DNA from 2 places in the Kitasatospora sp. NPDC001119 genome. Region 2 is predicted to be linked to the other one. Evidence: riboswitches for the same ligand, from Rfam matches in the RefSeq annotation. Region 2 holds a riboswitch; the other holds the start of a gene.
The links. A riboswitch is a leader RNA that binds a small molecule or an ion and turns the genes downstream of it on or off. The one in region 2 is predicted to bind cobalamin.

Region 1 (5,197 bases), on a different contig from region 2:
GTCGACCCTGCTCGGCGCCGTCAACGGCCTGGTGCCGCACTTCACCGGCGGCACCCTGCGCGGTCGGGTCACCGTGGACGGCCGCGACACCGCCCACCACCCGCCGCGCGAACTCGCCGACGTGGTCGGCGTGGTCGGGCAGGACCCGCTGGCCGGCTTCACCACCGACACGGTGGAGGAGGAACTGGCGTACGTCATGGAGCAGTTGGCGATCCCGTCGGAGACCATGCGCAAGCGCGTCGAGGAGACCCTGGACCTGCTCGGCCTGGCCGACCTGCGCCACCGGGCCCTGTACGAGCTCTCCGGCGGCCAGCAGCAGCGCGTCGCCATCGGCTCGGTGCTCACCGCGCATCCGCGCGTCCTGGTGCTGGACGAGCCGACCTCCGCGCTCGACCCGACCGCCGCCGAGGAGGTGCTGGCCGCGATCACCCGGCTGGTCCACGACCTCGGCGTGACCGTCCTGTTGGCCGAGCACCGCCTGGAGCGGGTCGTCCAGTACGCCGACCGGGTCGCCTACCTGCCCGGCGACGGGACGGTCGTGCACGGCCCCCCGGCCGAGGTCTTCCGGGACACCGCGATCGCGCCGCCCGTCGTCGACCTCGGCCGACTGGCCGGCTGGCGGCCGCTGCCGCTGTCCGTCCGGGACGCCCGCCGGGCCGCCGCGCCGCTGCGGGAGCGGCTCACGGACCTGCCGGTTCCCCCGCCGCGCCGGGCAGCGGTGGCGGGGGAACCGGTGCTGGAGGCGACGGGGGTCGTCGTCCGGTACGGGCCGGTGGCCGCCGTCCGGGACGTCCGGCTGGAGCTGCGGGCGGGCGAGGTCACGGCGCTGATGGGCCGCAACGGCTCCGGCAAGTCCTCGCTCCTGTGGGCGCTCCAGGGCTCCGGGCCCCGCCAGGGCGGTAGCGTGAAGGTCACCGGCGCCGGGGGCGGCCCGGCCGCGGACCCCAAGCGGCTGCCCGCGGCCCGGGCCCGGCAGCTGGTCGGGCTCGTCCCGCAGACCCCCACCGACCTGCTGTACCTGGAGACGGTCGCCCAGGAACTCGCCCAGAGCGACCTCGAAGCCGACGGCGTCGGCGGGCCGACCGCACGGCAGGTCCTCGACCGCCTGGCTCCCGGGATCCCGGACGGCACCCACCCCCGGGACCTCTCCGAGGGGCAGAAGCTGGCCCTCGTCCTGGCGATCCAACTCGCCGCCGCACCAAGGGTCGTGCTGCTGGACGAACCCACCCGGGGGCTCGACTACCAGGCGAAGGAGGCGCTCACCGGCATCGTGGACGCCCTCGCCGCCGAAGGCCGTACGGTCGTCGTCTCCACCCACGACGTCGAGTTCGTCGCCTCCGCCGCCGACCGCGTCGTGGTGATGGCCGAGGGCGAGATCGTCGCCGACGGGCCCACCGCCGAGGTCATCGTCGCCTCGCCCACCTTCGCCCCGCAGACCGCCAAGATCCTCGCCCCGCTCGGCTACCTGACGGCACGTCAGGTCGCGGCGGCCGTGGAAGCGGTGGAGGCCGCCCGGTGACCGCCGTCCGGATCCCCGGCCGGGCCCGCGTCGTCGTCGCCCTGGCCGCCTTCATCGGGCTGGTGGCCTTCACCTGGCCGTTCGTCGTCGCGCCCGGGCGGTTCGGCTCCAACTACGCCCCGCCGCTGATCTTCGGCGCCCTGCTGGTCCTGGTGCTCGCCGTCGTCGTCGCGGAGATCTCCGCGGGCGGCATCGACGCCAAGGCCCTCGCCATGCTCGGCGTCCTGTCCGCCGTCAACGCCGGACTCCGCCCGCTCGGCGCCGGGACCGCCGGAGTGGAGACGGTCTTCTTCATCCTGGTGCTGGCCGGCCGGGTCTTCGGCCCCGGCTTCGGCTTCACCCTCGGCTGCACCTCGCTGTTCGCCTCCGCGCTGCTCACCGGCGGCGTCGGCCCCTGGATGCCGTACCAGATGTTCGGCTGCGCCTTCGTCGGCATGCTCGCCGGACTGCTGCCGGGGGCCGGGCGGCGCTGGGAGGTGCCGCTGCTGGCCGGGTACGGGGCGTTCTCCGGCTACCTCTTCGGCTTCCTGCTGAACCTCTCCTTCTGGCCGTTCTCCACCGACCCGAACAGCTCGATCGCCTACCTGCCGGGCCTGCCCTTCACCGAGCAGTGGCACCGCTACCTGCTGTTCGACCTGGCCACCTCGCTCGGCTGGGACACCGGCCGCGCCGTCACCACCTTCACCGCCGTGCTCGTCGTCGGGCCGGCCGTCCTCACCGTCTTCCGCCGCGCGGCCCGCCGCGCCAACTTCGAGCCCACGGTGCGCTTCGAGGCCCCGCCCGGCCCGCACGCCCCATCCGGCCAGGACGCCACGCCCGGCCCGGACACCACGGCGGGGCCGCCGACCGCCGCGCGGCCCACCGGCCCGGCGCACCCCTGAACCGAAAGGCCGACCATCGTGCCCAAGCCCGCGAAGCACCGGACGATGACGCTGGACGGGGTCGTCGTCGTCGTCCTGACCCCGGAACAGCACGCCGCACTGGAATCCGCCCGCCGCCAGCTGGGCGGGGCGCAGGCGCAGGTCGCCAGGATGAGGTCAGACCTCCAGCGGGGACGGCGGCTGCTGGGCGAAGCCGAACGGCTACTGGCGGGCATCCCCGCCGACCAGCGCGCGCGACTGGACGCCCGGCTGGGGCCGGGACGCGGCCTGACCGGACTGCTCGCGGACATCCGCGCCGCCCTGCCCGGCACGCCGGACACCCCGACGCGGACCTGACCACCGGCCCCGCGAGCCGTGGTGGCGTCCCACCATCCGGACGGGTTCCGAGATTCCCGCGCCGGGCCCGGTGTTTTGCCCCTAAGCTGACGGTGCAGCTGGTTCGCCCTGTCCGCCAGGCAGGGCGTCGCAAGAGGGAACCCGGTGACGCCTTTCGACTGGCCAGTCCGGGACTGCCCCGCAGCGGTGAGTGGGAACGACCGCCGTCATACGCACTGGACCCGGGACGGGTCTGGGAAGCGACGGCCAGTAGGTGTCCGCCCTTCACGGGACGGACGCGCCCGCGAGTCCGAAGACCTGCCACTGCCCGCCCGCGGACGACCCGCGCGCGGCTATCCGGTGACCTCGTGGGCGGGTCGGCGACCATACCAGGCGGACCAGGCCCGTACGTTCCCGTGACGGCCGCCGCCGGGTACGTCATCCCTTCGCGCCCTCGTGCCGTCTCCGGGTACCTGAGGAGAACAGACTCGCGAAGGAGAGTCCCTTGACCACGAAGTCCGCAGCCGCGGCGAGCGTCGCCACCGCGTACGGCTACCCCCGCCAGGGCCGGGGCCGGGAGCTCAAGAAGGCCATCGAGGGCTACTGGAAGGGCTCGGTCACCGCCGAGGTGTTGCTGGCGACCGCCGCCGACCTGCGCCGGGGGAACTGGCAGCAGCTCGCCGACTCCGGCGTCGAAGAGGTCCCGACCGGTGACTTCTCGCTCTACGACCACGTGCTGGACACCACCGTCGCCGTCGGCGCGATCCCGCCCCGGCACCGGGCCGCCGTCGAAGCCGACCCGCTGGACGGGTACTTCGCCATGGCGCGCGGCAACCAGGACGTCGCCCCGCTGGAGATGACCAAGTGGTTCGACACCAACTACCATTACCTGGTGCCGGAGTTGGGGCCGGACACGGTGTTCACGGCGAACCCGGCCAAGGCGGTGGGCGAGCTGCGCGAGGCGCTGCTGCTCGGCCACGCGGCCCGGCCGGTGCTGGTCGGGCCGGTCACCTACCTGCTGCTCGCCAAGCCGGCGCCCGGGGTGGCCGCCGACTTCCAGCCGATCACCCTGCTGGACCGGCTGCTGCCCGTCTACGCGGAGCTGCTGGCCGGGTTGCGCGCCGCCGGCGCCGACTGGGTGCAGCTGGACGAGCCCGCGCTGGTCCAGGACCGCACCCCGGCCGAGCTCAACGCCGCCGCCCGCGCCTACCGCGAGCTGGGCGCCCTCACCGACCGGCCCAAGCTGCTGGTCGCCAGCTACTTCGACCGGCTCGGCGACGCCCTGCCGGTCCTGGCGAAGGCCCCGATCGAGGGCCTGGCACTGGACTTCACCGGGCCGGCCGCCGCCAACCTGGAGGACCTCGCCGCCGCCGGCGGCCTGCCCGGCAAGCGACTGGTGGCGGGGGTGATCGACGGGCGCAACATCTGGATCAACGACCTGGAGAAGTCCCTCACGACCCTGGCGACCCTGCTGGGCCTCGCCGACACCGTCGACGTCGCGCCGTCCTGCTCCCTGCTGCACGTGCCGATCGACGCCACCCTCGAACGCGACATCGACCCGCAGATCGCCCGCTGGCTGGCCTTCGCCAAGCAGAAGGCCACCGAGGCGGCGCTGCTCGCCCGCGGCCTGCGCGAGGGCACCGGCGCGATCGCCGCCGACCTCGCGGCCAACCGGGCCGACCTGGCCTCCCGCGCGGGCTCGCCGATCACCCGCGACCCGGCGGTGCGCGCCCGGATCGCCGCCGTCACCGACGCGGACGCCCGCCGCGCCCAGGCCTACCCGCAGCGGGCCGAGGCCCAGCGCGCCCGGCTCGGCCTGCCGCTGCTGCCGACCACCACCATCGGCTCCTTCCCGCAGACCACCGAACTGCGCGTCGCCCGGGCCGACCTGACGGCCGGTCGGATCGACGGCGCCACGTACCGGGAGCGGATGGAGGCCGAGGTCCGCGAGGTCATCGCGTACCAGGAGAAGGCCGGACTGGACGTCCTGGTGCACGGCGAGCCCGAGCGCAACGACATGGTCCAGTACTTCGCCGAGCAGCTCACCGGCTACCTGGCCACCCGGCACGGCTGGGTGCAGTCCTACGGCACCCGGTACGTGCGCCCGCCGGTCCTCGCCGGGGACATCTCCCGGCCGCACCCGATGACCGTCGACTGGTTCCGCTACGCGCAGGGCCTGACCGACCGCCCCGTGAAGGGCATGCTCACCGGCCCGGTCACCATGCTCGCCTGGTCCTTCGTCCGCGACGACCAGCCGCTCGCCGACACCGCCCGCCAGGTCGCCCTCGCCCTGCGCGACGAGGTCGTCGACCTCGAGGCCGGGGGCGCCGCCGTCGTCCAGGTCGACGAGCCGGCCCTGCGCGAGACCCTCCCGCTGCGGGCCGCCGCCCGCCCGGCCTACCTGGACTGGGCCACCGAGGCCTTCCGCCTCGCCACCTCCGGCGTCCGCGCCGACACCCAGATCCACACCCACATGTGCTAC
Region 2 (5,197 bases):
CCGTCCCGGCACGAACTCGGCCGGATGACCTTCACCGAGGTCCCCGGCGGGACCGAGGTCGCGTGGACGACCACCTTCCAGGTCCGCCTGCCCTTCGGCGCGGCCCTCACCCGGGCCCTGGCCAAGCCGGTCATCGCCCACACCTTCGGCCGCATCCTCGCCGCCGCCGACGCCGACCTCACCGCCGGCCGCCGGCGGGCCGGGAACGGCGACGCCGGGTGACGGCGCGCAACGACAGAGGTGCCCCGCACGGCCGAGCCGTGCGGGGCACCTCTGTCGTATCTGTGGCTTAGAAGTCGTCGTCGAAGGCGACGGAGCCCTCGACGGCGACCTGGTACGCCGAGACGCGGCGCTCGAAGAAGTTGGTCAGCTCCTGGACGTTCTGGAGCTCCATGAAGCCGAACGGGTTCGTCGACCCGTAGCGGATCGGCAGGCCCAGGCGGGCCAGGCGCTGGTCCGCCACGGCCTGCAGGTACTCGCGCATCGAGGCGGTGTTCATGCCGGGCAGGCCGTCGCCGCACAGGTCCTGGGCGAACTGGAGCTCGGCCTCGACGGCCTCCTCCAGCATCTCCGTGACCTGCTTGGCCATCTCGTCGTCGAAGAGGTCGGGCTCCTCCTCGCGGACGGTGTCGACCACCGACATCGCGAAGTCCATGTGCATGGACTCGTCGCGGAACACCCAGTTGGTGCCCGTGGCCAGGCCGTGCAGCAGGCCGCGCGAACGGAACCAGTACACGTAGGCGAAGGCGCCGTAGAAGAACAGGCCCTCCACACAAGCCGCGAAGCAGATCAGGTTCAGGAGGAACGCGCGGCGGTCCTCCTTGGTCTGCAGCGAGTCGATGTGGTCGACCGCGTTCATGTACTTGAAGCAGAACTGCGCCTTCTGGCGGATGGAGGGGATGTTCTCCACCGCGGCGAAGGCCGCGTTGCGGTCCTCCGGGTCGGGCAGGTAGGTGTCCAGCAGCGTCAGGTAGAACTGGACGTGCACGGCCTCTTCGAACAGCTGCCGCGAGAGGTACAGGCGCGCCTCGGGCGAGTTGATGTGCTTGTAGAGGCTCAGCACCACGTTGTTGGAGACGATCGAGTCGCCCGTCGCGAAGAACGCGACCAGCCGGCCGATGAGGTGGCGCTCGCCCTCGCTGAGCTTCGCCAGGTCGGCGACGTCGGAGTGCAGGTCCACCTCCTCGACGGTCCAGGTGTTCTTGATCGCGTCCCGGTACCGGTCGTAGAACGACGGGTAGCGCATCGGGCGCAGGGTCAGCTCGAAGCCGGGGTCGAGCAGCATCTTGCGGTCTTCGGGGGTGGTCACTGGCAGGCCTCGCAGGACTCGGGGTTCTCCAGGGAGCAGGCGATGGCGGCTTCCTGCTCCGGGGTGAGGGAGGGGGTGTTCACGGGCACCGGCGCCGGCGCGGCGGCACGGGCGGTGCCGGACGCGGCCTGGGCGATGCGGGTGGCCGGGCGCGAACGCAGGTAGTAGGTGGTCTTCAGACCCACCTTCCACGCGTAGGCGTACATCGAGCTGAGCTTGCCGATGGTCGGCGCCGCCATGAACAGGTTCAGGGACTGGCTCTGGTCCAGGTACGGCATACGGGCCGCGGCCAGGTCGATCAGCGCGCGCTGCGGCAGCTCCCAGGCCGTCCGGTACAGCGAACGGACCCCGGCGGGCAGCCAGTTCAGGTCCTGGACGGAGCCGTTGGCGTCGCGCAGGGCGTCGCGGGTCTGCTGGTCCCAGACGCCGAGCTCCTTGAGCTCGCGCACCAGGTACGGGTTGACCTGGAGGAACTCGCCGGACAGCGTCTCGCGCTTGAACAGGTTGGACACCTGCGGCTCGATGCACTCGTACACGCCGGCGATGGACGCGATGGTCGCGGTCGGCGCGATGGCCAGCAGCAGCGAGTTGCGCAGGCCGGTCTCGGCGATCCGGGCGCGCAGCGCCGTCCAGCGGTCGGCCCACTGCGGGGCGGCCGTCGGGAAGTGGTCGATGTGCAGCTCGCCGCGGGCGGCGCGGGTCTCGCCGTACGCCTCGTGGCGGCCGAGCTGCTCGGCCAGGTCGGCGGAGCGCTCGTACGCGGTGAGCATGATGCGCTCGGCGATCAGCGTGGACAGGCGGGCGGCCTCGGCGGAGTCGAAGTCGATCCGCAGCTTGAAGAAGACGTCCTGGAGGCCCATCACGCCGAGGCCGACCGGCCGCCAGCGGGAGTTGGAGGTGCCGGCCTCGGTGGTCGGGTAGAAGTTGATGTCCACCACGCGGTCGAGGAACGTCACGGCCGTGCGGACGGTGGCGTCGAGGCGCTCCCAGTCCATGGCGCCGAGCAGGTCGTCGACCGTGGCACCGGGGGCCACGTGGGCGCCGAGGTTGACCGAGCCGAGGTTGCAGACGGCGGTCTCGGAGTCGTCCGTGACCTCCAGGATCTCCGTGCACAGGTTGGAGGAGTGCACGGTGCGGCCCGGCAGGGCGGTCTGGTTGGCGGCGCGGTTGGAGGCGTCCTTGAAGGTCATCCAGCCGTTGCCGGTCTGCGCCAGGGTGCGCATCATGCGGGCGTACAGGGTCTGCGCCGGGATGGTGCGGACGGCCTTGCCGGCCAGCTCGGCCTTGCGGTAGGCCTCGTCGAAGTCGGCGCCCCACAGGTCGACCAGCTCCGGCACGTCGGCCGGGGAGAACAGCGACCAGTCCTGGTTGGCGTTGACCCGGCGCATGAACTCGTCCGGGATCCAGTGCGCCAGGTTGAGGTTGTGGGTGCGGCGGGCCTCTTCGCCGGTGTTGTCGCGGAGCTCCAGGAACTCCTCGATGTCGGCGTGCCAGGTCTCCAGGTAGACGCAGGCCGCGCCCTTGCGGCGGCCGCCCTGGTTGACGGCGGCGACCGAGGAGTCGAGGGTGCGCAGGAACGGCACGATGCCGTTGGACTTGCCGTTGGTGCCGCGGATCAGGCTGCCGCGCGAGCGGATGCGCGAGTAGGACAGGCCGATGCCGCCGGCGTGCTTGGACAGGCGGGCGATCTGCGCGTAGCGGTTGTAGATCGAGTCCAGGTTGTCCAGCGGCGAGTCGAGCAGGTAGCAGCTCGACATCTGCGGGTGCCGGGTGCCGGAGTTGAACAGCGTCGGCGAGGAGGTCAGGTACTCCAGGCGGCTCATCAGGCCGTACAGCTCGGCCACCTCGCGCACCGACTGCTCGCTGTCGCCGACCGCCAGGCCGCAGGCGACGCGGAGCAGGAAGTGCTGCGGGGTCTCGATCACCTTGCGGGTGATCGGGTGGCGCAGCAGGTAGCGGGACTGCACGGTGCGCAGGCCGAAGTACTCGAAGCGGTCGTCGCCGGCGGTGTCGATCAGCGCGTCCAGGGCGGCGGCGTGCTTGGCGACGAAGTCCGCGGTGGTGTCGCCGATCAGGCCCTCGGTGTGGCCGACGGCGATCGAGGCGGAGAAGGACACCGAGCCCTGGCTGTTCGCCTCGTCGACGATCTCCAGCGCGAGCAGGCGGGCGGCCAGCTTCGAGTACTGGGGGTCCTCGGCGATCATCGACGCGGCGGCGTCCACGGCCAGCCCGCGCAGCTCGGCGAAGTCCGAGCCGGCGTGGCGGCCGCGCAGCGCGGCGGCGGCGACATGGCCGGGGTCGACCTCGGTGAGGTCGGTGCTGCGGTCGGTGAGCAGCCGCAGCAGCGCGCCCCCGGGGTCGGAGACCGTCGGGTCGGTGAAGGCGGTACCGGAGCCCTGGGCGGGCAGGGTGGCTGAGGCAGCGGTGGTCAAGGCGCTCTCTCCTGGCGGCGATCGGCGGCGGTGCTCGGGGGGCCACCGGGCCGATCTGGGCAGGGGAGCACGGCGCGAACGCAAAAAAGCGTCGCGCGAGGTGACTCCCCGGCCCGCCCGCGAGGCCCGGAGGGGTACTGCTGGTGCCGGCGCGGCCTCTGCGGGAGGGCCGTGGCGCACGCCGTCGGCAGGTACTCGGACTCGCGGGGTGCGGCTGCTGGAGCCGCCCGCTCACCGCTGCGGGGCAGTCCCGGATTCGCACCGGGTTCCCCTGCATCGACAGCAGAAGCGAGCATACATGTTGTGCCGCCGGACTGCGGCGGCACCATATGTTGTGCCTGTCGTGTCGCGGATGTGCGTGGGCCGGGCGGCCGGTCAGTGCTTCAGATAGACCTTGTACGTGCTCGAATCGCCGGTCGGCGAGGTGAATTGGGCGACCAGCCGGTAGTGTCCGGCGGCGCCCAGGGCCTCGCCCAGGGCCCGGTCGGTGGCCCTCGGCGCGGTGCTGTCGAGGACGACCATGGTGAACCAGCCGTCCCGGATCGCGGCGACGCTGCCGTCGTCGCCGTGGTGCTCGACGCCGGCCCCGTCGCGGTAGTCCGTGCCGGCGCGCGCGGAGACCCACTGCTCGGGCTTGGAGACGCCGCCGAGGTAGTACTCGGCGAGTCCGTCGACCTCGGTGAGGTAGCGGCCCTGGGGCTCCGTGTGGACCCGCAGGACGGCCAGCAGGCGGCCGGAGTCGGGCCCGTTCTGGTAGCGCAGCGCGGACTGCTCCAGGCCGAGGGCGAGCAGGGCGACCCAGACCAGGATGCCGAGCTGGGGGTGGCGGAAGTGGGCGCCGACCAGCCGGGTCAGGCCGACCCCGGCGAGCGGGGCGGCCAGCAGCATGCCGTAGCCGAGATGGCGGAACAGCGCGCCGGAGGTGCCGGTCCACAGGTGGGCGGCGGGGACCAGCAGGGCGGTGGCGGTCAGGACGGCCCCGAGCAGGGCGCGCCGGCCCCGGGTGGTGGGGAGGGGCTCCTTCTCCGGCGCGTCGTGCTCGGGCATCTGTTCGCGGCGCGCGTAGGCGATGGTGCCGGCCACCGCGAGGACGGTGAACAGGCCGGCCCACTGGAGCGTGCCGAGCAGGACCGAGCCGGCCGAGCCGGGGGCGTTGCCGCGCGAGGGCGACCACCCGGCGACCTTGCCGAGGGTGCCGTACGGGAGCAGCAGGACGAGGGTGCCGAGGGCCGTCAGCAGTGAGCGCAGGGCGGCCGGGCCCACCCGGTGGTACGGCCGGGCGCAGGCGAAGGCGAGGGCCACCAGGGCGGGGACGGCGAAGGCCGCGGAGTAGGCCGTGGCGCAGGCCAGCGCCGTGGGCGGGGCGGCGAGCAGGGCCAGGGCCGGATGGCGGCCTGCCGTGAACACCGTGGTCCAGGCCGCGAGGGCGACCAGCAGGACGGCGAGGGACTCGGGC

Region 1: it holds a riboswitch for cobalamin, as region 2 does, so the genes downstream of both, metE (5-methyltetrahydropteroyltriglutamate--homocysteine S-methyltransferase) here and ACWDD9_RS18765 (ribonucleoside-diphosphate reductase subunit alpha) in region 2, are expected to answer to the same signal.

What each region holds. Positions count from the first base shown of each region.
Region 1 is NZ_JBSFKI010000032.1:148-5,344, reverse strand. It holds gene ACWDD9_RS32195 (ABC transporter ATP-binding protein) at 1-1,519, shown strand, start outside; gene ACWDD9_RS32190 (ECF transporter S component) at 1,516-2,400, shown strand; gene ACWDD9_RS32185 (hypothetical protein) at 2,419-2,736, shown strand; cobalamin riboswitch at 2,836-3,039, shown strand; partial or broken gene metE (5-methyltetrahydropteroyltriglutamate--homocysteine S-methyltransferase) at 3,221-5,197, shown strand, end outside.
Region 2 is NZ_JBSFKI010000014.1:6,389-11,585, reverse strand. It holds gene ACWDD9_RS18775 (SRPBCC family protein) at 1-222, shown strand, start outside; gene ACWDD9_RS18770 (ribonucleotide-diphosphate reductase subunit beta) at 290-1,285, opposite strand; gene ACWDD9_RS18765 (ribonucleoside-diphosphate reductase subunit alpha) at 1,306-3,717, opposite strand; cobalamin riboswitch at 3,911-4,067, opposite strand; gene ACWDD9_RS18760 (glycosyltransferase family 39 protein) at 4,117-5,197, opposite strand, start outside.